2 regions of the Arthrobacter sp. zg-Y40 genome follow, and region 1 is predicted to be linked to the other one. Evidence: predicted binding sites of a transcription regulator. Region 1 holds the regulator's gene; the other holds the start of a gene.
What was found. The regulator Rex, encoded in region 1, represses fermentation and respiration genes when NADH is low (regulators of the CRP and FNR family bind a similar motif). The targets are predictions, from matches to a motif close to CTTGTGAANNNNTTCACAAG.

Region 1 (4,605 bases):
ACCCTCCACCCGCCGGTGCCCCCGGCACTCCGAACCCTTACGGATCCCCGCAGCCGGGAGGCGGCACGCGCCCCGAGCCCCAGTACGGCCAGTACGCCTCCGGGCCGTACGGATATCAGGCGGCACAGCCCTCCGGGTACGCCTATCCCGGCGGCGGTATGGGTAAACGTGCTCCCAAGGGACCGGCTCCGCGGGAAGTGGTGATCGGATCCTGGCTCATCCTCGCTGCCGGCGTCCTGAGCCTGATCAACAACATCATTACTTCCTTCAGCCTGCCCTCGCTGCTCACGCCCGAAGAGCAGCAGACACTCACAGACTCGGGCATGACCCCCACCAGCGTGAATTCCTTCCTGGTGAGCTTTGGCATTGTGGTCGCCCTGATCGGTTTCGGCTTCTACATCCTGATAGCCGTCTTTGTCCGGAGGGGGAAAAACTGGGCCCGGATCCTGGGGACCGTGTTCGCTGCCTTCGCCCTGATCGGCATCATCACCATGGCCGCCACGTACTTCACCTCACCGCTGGGGCTGCTCTCACTGCTCTCCAGCCTGCTGGGCATTGCGGGCATTGTGATGCTCTATCTCACCCCCTCCAACCCTTATTTCCGCACCACACCCCTGTACCCGCCGTATTGACCCGGCGAGTCCAGGAAGGGCCCCCGGAAGGCCCCGGACTGCAATATGGATAGTCCCGCCGGTTTGCGGCGGGACTTTTCCCTTCCCGCTGCGGGTTCAGCGCAGGGGTGGTCACACGGCTTCAGTGCCCGCGTAGCGTTAGGTATTCTCCCGGAAGCGCGGCCCTGCCCGCAGTCGCCTCCGGAGACGCCGTTTCCGCCGCGAAGGGGATCACCATGGCCTCACTTCTTCCTAACCGCCGACGCCAAAACCATCAGGGGCAACTGACAGAACCGGTGAATGATTTCACCTTCCCGGCTCCCCCGCCGCATCCGCCGTCGAAGAATCTGCCGAAGGGTATGGATAACAGCGAAGCCCTGGACAGCAACGCTCTGGACAGCGCTGCCGCAGCCGGAGGCCCCTCACGGAATGAGGAAGAAGTATTGGCCTTGTGGTTCCGGAAAGGAGTCCTGGGACTTACTGCTTGGCTGGCCGCCGGGGCCAGGGGGGTGGGCCGGTGGCTCCTCGCCGGAGCACGGGGACTCCAGGCGTGGCTCCGCATCGGGTTGCACATAGCGGCGCTTCGGCTGCGCGCAGGTGCCGAGCGGACCCAAGCAGGCGCGCGCGCCGGAGCACACCTTGTCCAGACCGGCGCCCAAACCACCTCACGCCACATCCACGCCGGCGCACACGCAGCATCCCTGCGCATCCAAGCCGGCGCCCACGCCACCACCCGCACAGCCCGCGCCGGAGCACACCGAGTCCAGGTCAGCGCCCAAACCACCTCGCGCCACATCCACGCCGGCGCACAAGCAGCATCCCTGCGCATCCAAGCCGGCGCACACGCCACCACCCGCACAGCCCGCGCCGGCGCCCACGCCACCACCCGCACAGCCCGCGCCGGAGCACACCGAGTCCAGGTCAGCGCCCAAACCACCTCGCGCCACATCCACGCCGGCGCACAAGCAGCATCCCTGCGCATCCAAGCCGGCGCACACGCCACGTCCCGCGCAATCCAAGCCGGGGCCCACCAGGTCCAGACCGGTGCCCGGACCGCTGCTGCTCAGACGCGGGCCGCGGCCCGGTGGATGCGAAAAAAGCTCCCCTCTGCCACGGGCAACCCGGTGCCCTTCATCGCAATTTCCTGTACTTGTGTTGCCGGTGCGGGCGCGCTCAACCTCGGTGACACCTTCGCAGCGGTTTCCCGCCTTCCCGTTCCGGAGTCCCTGCCGGGGGTGCTGTCCATCCTCGAACGGTTCGGCGTCAACGGTTCGCAATACGTCAGGGCCGTGGCGATCGTGGAAGTGGCCTACGCCCTGGTGTTCTTCGGCGTCGCGCTCCTGCTTGCCGTCTGCATTTGGGAAAAACGCCGCTGGGCCCAGGTGACGGCAGCCATACTGGCAGTGGCAGCTCTGGCGTACGCCATCCCGGCGGGCACAGGCGTTCAAACGGCCGCCGCAGCAGCCGCCGCCCTGGGGGCTGGCTTGACCTTCACCAAGGGCGCGGCTCCATGGTTCCGTTCCCCGCGCCGCAGCGCCGCACAGGTCGACGCGCAGCAGGACTACACCGCAGGTCACGGAATGGATAACCCGGAGCCCGACGTCGTATCTCCGGGCCGGGCAGAGCCGGCCCGCCCGGACGCTGTTTAGCGTGCCAGACGGGCCCGCGCGTCGGATGCGATCTCCGATACCTGGGCCCGCTGGGCATGGTAGGCCAGGATCTGCAGTTCCGTAGCCATGTCCACCTTGCGGATCTGGACGTTCGGCGGTGCCTGCAGCACCACCGGCGCGAAGCTGAGGATGCTGGTGATGCCGGACGCCACCAGCCGGTCGCACAGTTCCTGGGCGACGTCGGCCGGGACGGAGAGCACCGCCATGTTCGCCCGCGTTTTCACCAGCACGGTTTCGAGCGACTGGATGGGGCTGATCTTCAACCAGCCGACCTCCTGGCCGATTACCATCTGGTCCGCATCGAAAAGGGCCACCACTTCGAAGCCGCGGCTGCCGAAACCGGGATAGCCGGCCAGTGCACGCCCCAGGTTGCCTGCACCCACTATCGCCACCCGCCAGTTCAGCGTCAGTCCCAAGGCCGCAGAGATCTGCCCGCTCAGGTACGGCACGTCGTATCCCACCCCCCGGGTCCCATAGGAGCCCAGGTAGGAGAGGTCCTTGCGCAGCTTCGGGGAGTTCACTCCCGCTGCCTCAGCCAGCTCCTCGGAGGACACCCGCTCTATGCCGTCAGCGAGCATCACGGACAAGGCACGCAGATAAATGGTCAGGCGGGCCAGCGACGCCGGAGGGATATGCCGCTGGGTTCCGGGCCTGGCGGCCGGCGGGGCCTGGTCGCTGTTTGCGGTTTCCCGTTCCATAGCGGTCTGCTCCTCGGCTGAGCGGGCTTCTTCCGGCATCATCATGCCCCCAGCAGCCGTCTGAGGCGCGTTTCATCGATGGTCCAAAAATCCCTTTGCACACCGTCGATGAACAGCACCGGTATCTCCTCGCCGAAACGGGCCGCGAGTTCGGGGGCTTCCTCGGCATTTTGCTCCTGCCAGGGCACGCCCAGTTCCCCGCCCACGCGCTTGAGCACTAACCGGGCCTCTTCACACAGGTGGCAGCCCGGTCGGGTCAGGAGGACAACTTCGGGTCCGGCGGATTCGCTCATAGTTCCAAAATAGCGCCAAACCTCGCGATTTCCGCGCCCGGGCCTGGATTTGCGTAGACTCGGAATATGCCCCGATCCACTGCAGTCCGAGCCAGCGGGACCACGTCTGCAGCGGGCAAGCCGGGCGAGGCGGCCTTCTTCGATGTGGACAACACGCTGATGCGCGGAGCCAGCCTGTTCCATGTGGGCCGCAAGTTGCACCAGCGGAAAGTCTTTACCCTGCGGGAAGCCGCCGGCTTTGCCGGCAAGCAGCTGCGTTTCATGCTCCAGGGCGAGAACCTCAAGGACGTCCACTCGGTCCGGGACGCGGCACTGGCCTTCGCCATCGGACTGTCGTCGGAAGATGTCCGCACGCTTGGTGAAGAGGTCTACGACGAGATGATCGTCTCAAAAATATGGCCCGGCACCCGCGCCCTGACCCAGCAGCACATGAAGTCCGGCAGGCCGGTATGGCTGGTGACCGGAACCCCGGTGGAGGTCGCTTCGGTGATCGCGTCGCGGCTCAACCTCACGGGTGCCCTGGGCACGGTCAGCGAGGTATCCGACGGCCTCTATACCGGGCGGCTGGTGGGCGAGTTCCTCCACGGGCAGGCCAAGGCCGACGGCGTTTTGGCACTGGCGGAAAAGGAAGGCCTGGAGCTGGAAAACTGCTGGGCCTACAGCGACTCCTATAACGACGTTCCGTTGCTGAGCATGGTGGGTCATCCGGTAGCCATCAACCCGGACGCCCGGCTGCGCCGTCACGCCCGCGAACGCAACTGGCCCGTTTATGACTTCCGCTCCGGCCGCAGGGCAGCAACCTTGGGCCTGAAGTCCGCAACCGTGGCCGGCGCCGCCTACGGCCTCTGGCGGGGCTTCACCCGGGTCCGCGGCCGCTGAGCCGAAGCACGCCTTAAAAGCCGAAGCCCGCCGTCCCGGAAGACTGGCGGGCTCTGCCACAGCGGACCGGCAAACTGCACGGGACGCTGACAGCGGTCGCGGAGAAGTGGTTACTTCTTATTGCGGCGCTGGTGGCGGGTCTTGCGAAGCAGCTTGCGGTGCTTCTTCTTGGCCATACGCTTGCGGCGCTTCTTGATTACTGAACCCACAGAGTCCTCACAAACTAATTAGGAGTCACCGGTATCCATCCCCTGCGGCCCAAGGCCGCAGGGAGTGCACGCCGGTAGTTACTTGCGACGATTAAAACGTTCCTTAACAGGGTACAGCGTCGGCGCTGCGGTAATTGACAGCATGGAACCGCTGGCGTGCTGCTTCCTCACGCGGTGTCGGAACGCCGGTCAATGACGGCGTCTCGAAGCACCTTCTGCACGGCCGACTCCGGAACCCGGTAGGA
Region 2 (4,605 bases), on a different contig from region 1:
GGATACAAAGACCCCAACGATGTAGAGCTGGATCAACCGCGTGACGTCGGCGTCGAAGGCCACGATCAACACCAGCGCGCCCAGGCCCAGGGAGATAATCCCGTTGCTGAAGGCCAGCCGGTCACCGCGGGTGCGCATCTGGCGCGGCAGGTACCCGTCCTTGGCCAGAATCGAACCCAGGACCGGGAAACCGTTGAACGCGGTGTTGGAGGCGAAGACCAGGATCAGGCCGGTGGAGGCCACCACTACGTAGAACGGCAGGCTGCCGCCGCCGAAAATGGTTTCGGCCAGCTGGCTGATCACCGGATGCTGTACATAGTCCTCACCCACCGGTGCGCCGTTGACGGTCAGCTGGGTGGCAGGGTCCTGGGCCACATGCACCTTGGTCAGGTTGGCCATGGCGAGGATACCGCCAATCATGGCCGTGGCAATCACGCCCAGGAGCAGCAGCGTGGTGGCGGCATTGGTGCTTTTGGGCTTGCGGAAGGTGGGCACCCCGTTGCTGATGGCCTCGACGCCGGTCAGCGCGGCAGCCCCGGAGGAGAACGCCCGCAGGAGCAGGAATGCCCCGGCCAGACCCACCAGGCCGCCGTCCAGGCCGGCCTCGGGCACCAGCCCGAAGGAGGCGGACGGAGCTTCCCGCAGGTTGCCGGAGAGGAACTGGATCAGGCCGGTGAGGCACATGCCCACTACCGAAGCCATAAAAATGTAGGTGGGCACGGCGAACACTGCGCCCGCCTCACGGATACCGCGCAGGTTCACCAGGACCAGCACCGCCACGCCGATCACGGCAATGGTGGCCTGGGTGCCGTGCAGCGCCGGAACGGCAGTCACCAGATAGGACGCCGCCGAGGACATGGACACAGCCACCGTCAGCACATAGTCCACCAACAGTGCCGAGGCGACGGTCAGCCCGGCGGGCTTGCCGAGGTTGGTGCTTGCAATCTCGTAGTCACCGCCGCCGGAGGGGTAGGCGTGCACGTTCTGCCGGTAGGAGGCCACCACGGTGAGCAGCACCACGATAACGGCCAAACCCACCCACGGGGATACGGTGACGGCAGCGACCCCGGCCAGCGCCAGGGTCAGCAGGATTTCATCCGGCGCGTAGGCAGCCGAGGACAATGCGTCAGAGGCAAAAACCGGAAGCGCGATCCGCTTGGGAAGCAGGGTGTGCGCAAGGCGTTCATTACCGTAAGGACGCCCGACCAGAATGCGTTTGAGCGCATTGAAGAATGTGAGCACGAGGTCCTACGTTAGACCGGTCTGCTGGCACTGTCCAGAAGCCCGGGCACGGCACTGCTGGCCCCGCAGGCCGGGACACCGGACAGCGACGGCGACGGGTGCCGGGGCGGTGCTGGTGCAGTACCGTTTACGACTATGGTCTCTGTGGATGGTGCTGGCTCCGATCGGCCGCGGCGTGCCGCGAATATCCGGGACGTGGCGGCAGCGGCGGGGGTCTCCCACCAGACGGTCTCCCGCGTGATCAACGGCCACGCGAACCTGCGCGAATCAACCCGCCGCCGGGTGTTGGACGCCATGGAGGAGCTGCAGTTCCGACCCAACCGGGCGGCCCGTGCGCTGGTCACCAAGGAATCCCGGATTATTGGCGCGCTGGTGGCCTCGGGTGCCGAATACGGACCTACGGCCAGCCTGCAGGCCGTGCAGACGGCGGCCAACGAAGCCGGTTACGTAGTGGATGCCGCGCACATCGACACCGCGGACCGGGCCTCCATCGAAGCGGCACTGGACCGCCTGATGAGCCACGCCGTCGAAGGCCTGGTCCTGCTGGCCCCGCAGTCCCGGACCTTGGAGGTCATTGAGCAGCTCTCCATCCGGATTCCCTTTGTCACCGTGCACTCCCTGCACAGCGAGGACCACCGCATGTCCGTGGACCAGCTGGCCGGCGCCCGGTTGGCTACCCGCTGCCTGCTGGAACTGGGGCACCGTGACGTGGTGCATGTGCCCGGACCGCAGGAATGGGTGGAGACCCAGGCGCGCCGCCAGGGCTACCTGGAGGAAATGGCCGCCTGGGACCTGCCCCCCGCTGTTGTGCCGGCGGGGGAGTGGACGGCGGAGTCCGGCTACCGGGTGGGCGTGGCCCTGCGCGCGCAGGAAAGGTTCAGTGCGGCAGTATGCGGAAATGACCACATAGCCCTTGGCCTGGTCCATGCCTATGCCGAAGCCGGGCTGCGCGTCCCTGCGGATTTCAGTGTGGTGGGTTTCGACGACGTTCCTGAGGCTGGACACTTCCTGCCGCCGTTGACCACGGTGCGGCAGGACTTTCCGGAACTGGGACGCCGGTGCATCGCCGTGCTTCTGGCGGAGCTGCGCGGTGAGGCACCGCCCACGGCCGGAGATGTGGCGCCGCGCCTTATCCGCCGGGCGTCCACCGCACCGCCGCCGCCGGCCGTTATCAAAAAGTAATCTAGGAGTGTGGCGCACGCCACATTCGCAAGAGTAGTCTGGCTTGAAATACTAATGTGACCGTTCACAATCCGCAGCGAATTCTTATTCCGCGGATCCCCGGTCCCGCTGACAATGAGGTCACCGTGAGCCAGACCAGTACAGCCCCCGCACATGTAGTGGGGATCGACTACGGCACCCTGTCCGGACGTGCTGTGGTGGTCCGGGTGCACGACGGCGCCGAGCTGGGTTCGGCGGTCTCCACCTATCGGCACGGGGTTATGGACTCCGTGCTGGCGGCTACCGGCTCGCCGCTTCCCTCCGACTGGGCCCTGCAGGTCCCGTCCGACTACATCGAAGTGCTGCGGGAAGCCGTGCCCGCCGCCATCCGGGCCGCCGGCATCGATCCGGCGTCGGTGATCGGGGTGGGCACGGACTTCACTGCCTGCACCATGGTCCCCGTGACCGCCGACGGCACGCCGCTGAACGAACTTCCCGGCCTCGCCGACCGCCCGCACGCCTACGTGAAACTGTGGCGGCACCACGCGGCACAGGGCCAGGCGGACCGCATCAACAAGCTCGCGGCGGACCGCGGGGAAGCATGGCTGGCGCGGTACGGCGGACTGATTTCCAGCGAATGGGAGTTCGCCAAGGGCCTGCAGCTCCTCGAGGAAGACCCGCAGCTGTACGAGCGGATGGACCACTGGGCGGAGGCGGCGGACTGGATTGTCTGGCAACTGACCGGCACCTACGTGCGCAACGCCTGCTCGGCCGGCTACAAGGGCATTTTGCAGGACGGCGCCTACCCGGACCCGGACTTCCTGGCGGCGCTGAACCCGGACTTCGCAGGTTTTGTGGCGGAGAAACTGGAACATCCCATTGGACGGCTCGGCTCGTCAGCCGGCACCCTCAGTGACCAGGCGGCTGCCTGGACCGGCCTCCCCGCGGGGATCGCCGTCGCTGTGGGCAACGTGGATGCGCACGTGTGCGCGCCGGCCGCCGGGGCCGTGGCCCCCGGCCAGATGGCCGCCATTATGGGCACATCCACCTGCCATGTGATGAGTGCCGAGCACCTGCGCGAGGTTCCCGGAATGTGCGGCGTGGTGGACGGCGGGATTGTGGACGGTTTATACGGCTACGAGGCCGGACAGTCCGGCGTGGGCGATATCTTCGGCTGGTTCACCAAGCACTTCGTGCCCGCTGAACTCTCGGAGGAAGCTGCGGCGCGCGGCCTGAGTGTCCACGAACTGCTGACTGAACAGGCGGCCCGGGAGGAAGTGGGTGCCCACGGGCTGCTGGCCCTGGACTGGCAGTCCGGCAACCGTTCCGTGCTGGTGGACCACGAACTTTCGGGGCTGCTGGTGGGCCTGACCCTCGCGACGCGGCCGCACGAGGTCTACCGATCCCTGCTGGAGGCAACCGCATTCGGCACGCGCACCATTGTGGAGGCCTTCGGCACCTCGGGGGTGCCCGTCACGGAATTCATCGCCGCCGGCGGACTGATCAAGAACCGCTTCCTCATGCAGGTCTACGCCGATGTGCTGGGCATGCCGATCTCCGTGATCGGCAGCGACCAGGGGCCGGCGCTCGGCTCGGCCATCCACGCCGCCGTCGCCGCCGGTGCCTATCCCCACGTCCGCGACGCCGCCGCTGCCATGGGCCGGGTCAAACGCAACGAATACCTCCCCGATCCGGTCCGCGCCGAGGCGTATTCCGTGCTCTACGCCGAATACACGGCCCTGCACGACTACTTTGGCCGGGGCGGCAACAAAGTGATGCGCCGGCTCAAGGCGATTAAACGTTCGGCACACGAGGTCCGGGAGGTGCCGGCATGAACGAGCTGACACCGGACCTCGAGGAGGCCGCGGACCGGGTCCGGCAGGAGGTCTGGGCGCTGCACGCTGAGCTGGTGCGGTACGGACTGGTGGCCTGGACCGCCGGAAACATCTCCGGCCGGGTGCCCGGCACCGACTTTTTCGTGATCAAGCCCAGCGGCGTGGCCTACGGGGAGCTGACACCGGCGAACCTCATCCTCTGCGACGGCGACGGGCAGCCGGTCCCCGGTGCTTCCGAAGCCGGCCTGGCACCGTCGAGCGACACCGCCGCGCATGCCTACGTGTACCGGCATCTGCCCGCCGTCGGCGGAGTGGTGCACACGCACTCCCCGTACGCCACAGCATGGGCCGCCCGGGGAGAGCCGGT

Region 2: the regulator Rex is predicted to act here: its motif matches at 2,476-2,495, upstream of araB (ribulokinase).

Annotation. Positions count from the first base shown of each region.
Region 1 covers NZ_JAJFZS010000001.1:630,372-634,976, forward strand. Annotated here, with positions in the region: gene LJ754_RS02980 (hypothetical protein) at 1-632, shown strand, start outside; gene LJ754_RS02985 (hypothetical protein) at 971-2,260, shown strand; gene LJ754_RS02990 (redox-sensing transcriptional repressor Rex) at 2,257-2,979, opposite strand; gene LJ754_RS02995 (glutaredoxin family protein) at 3,021-3,272, opposite strand; gene LJ754_RS03000 (HAD family hydrolase) at 3,339-4,151, shown strand; gene LJ754_RS03005 (30S ribosomal protein bS22) at 4,262-4,360, opposite strand; gene LJ754_RS03010 (helix-turn-helix domain-containing protein) at 4,528-4,605, opposite strand, start outside.
Region 2 covers NZ_JAJFZS010000004.1:145,782-150,386, reverse strand. Annotated here, with positions in the region: gene LJ754_RS05655 (APC family permease) at 1-1,242, opposite strand, end outside; gene LJ754_RS05650 (LacI family DNA-binding transcriptional regulator) at 1,378-2,424, shown strand; gene araB (ribulokinase) at 2,550-4,238, shown strand; gene LJ754_RS05640 (L-ribulose-5-phosphate 4-epimerase) at 4,235-4,605, shown strand, end outside.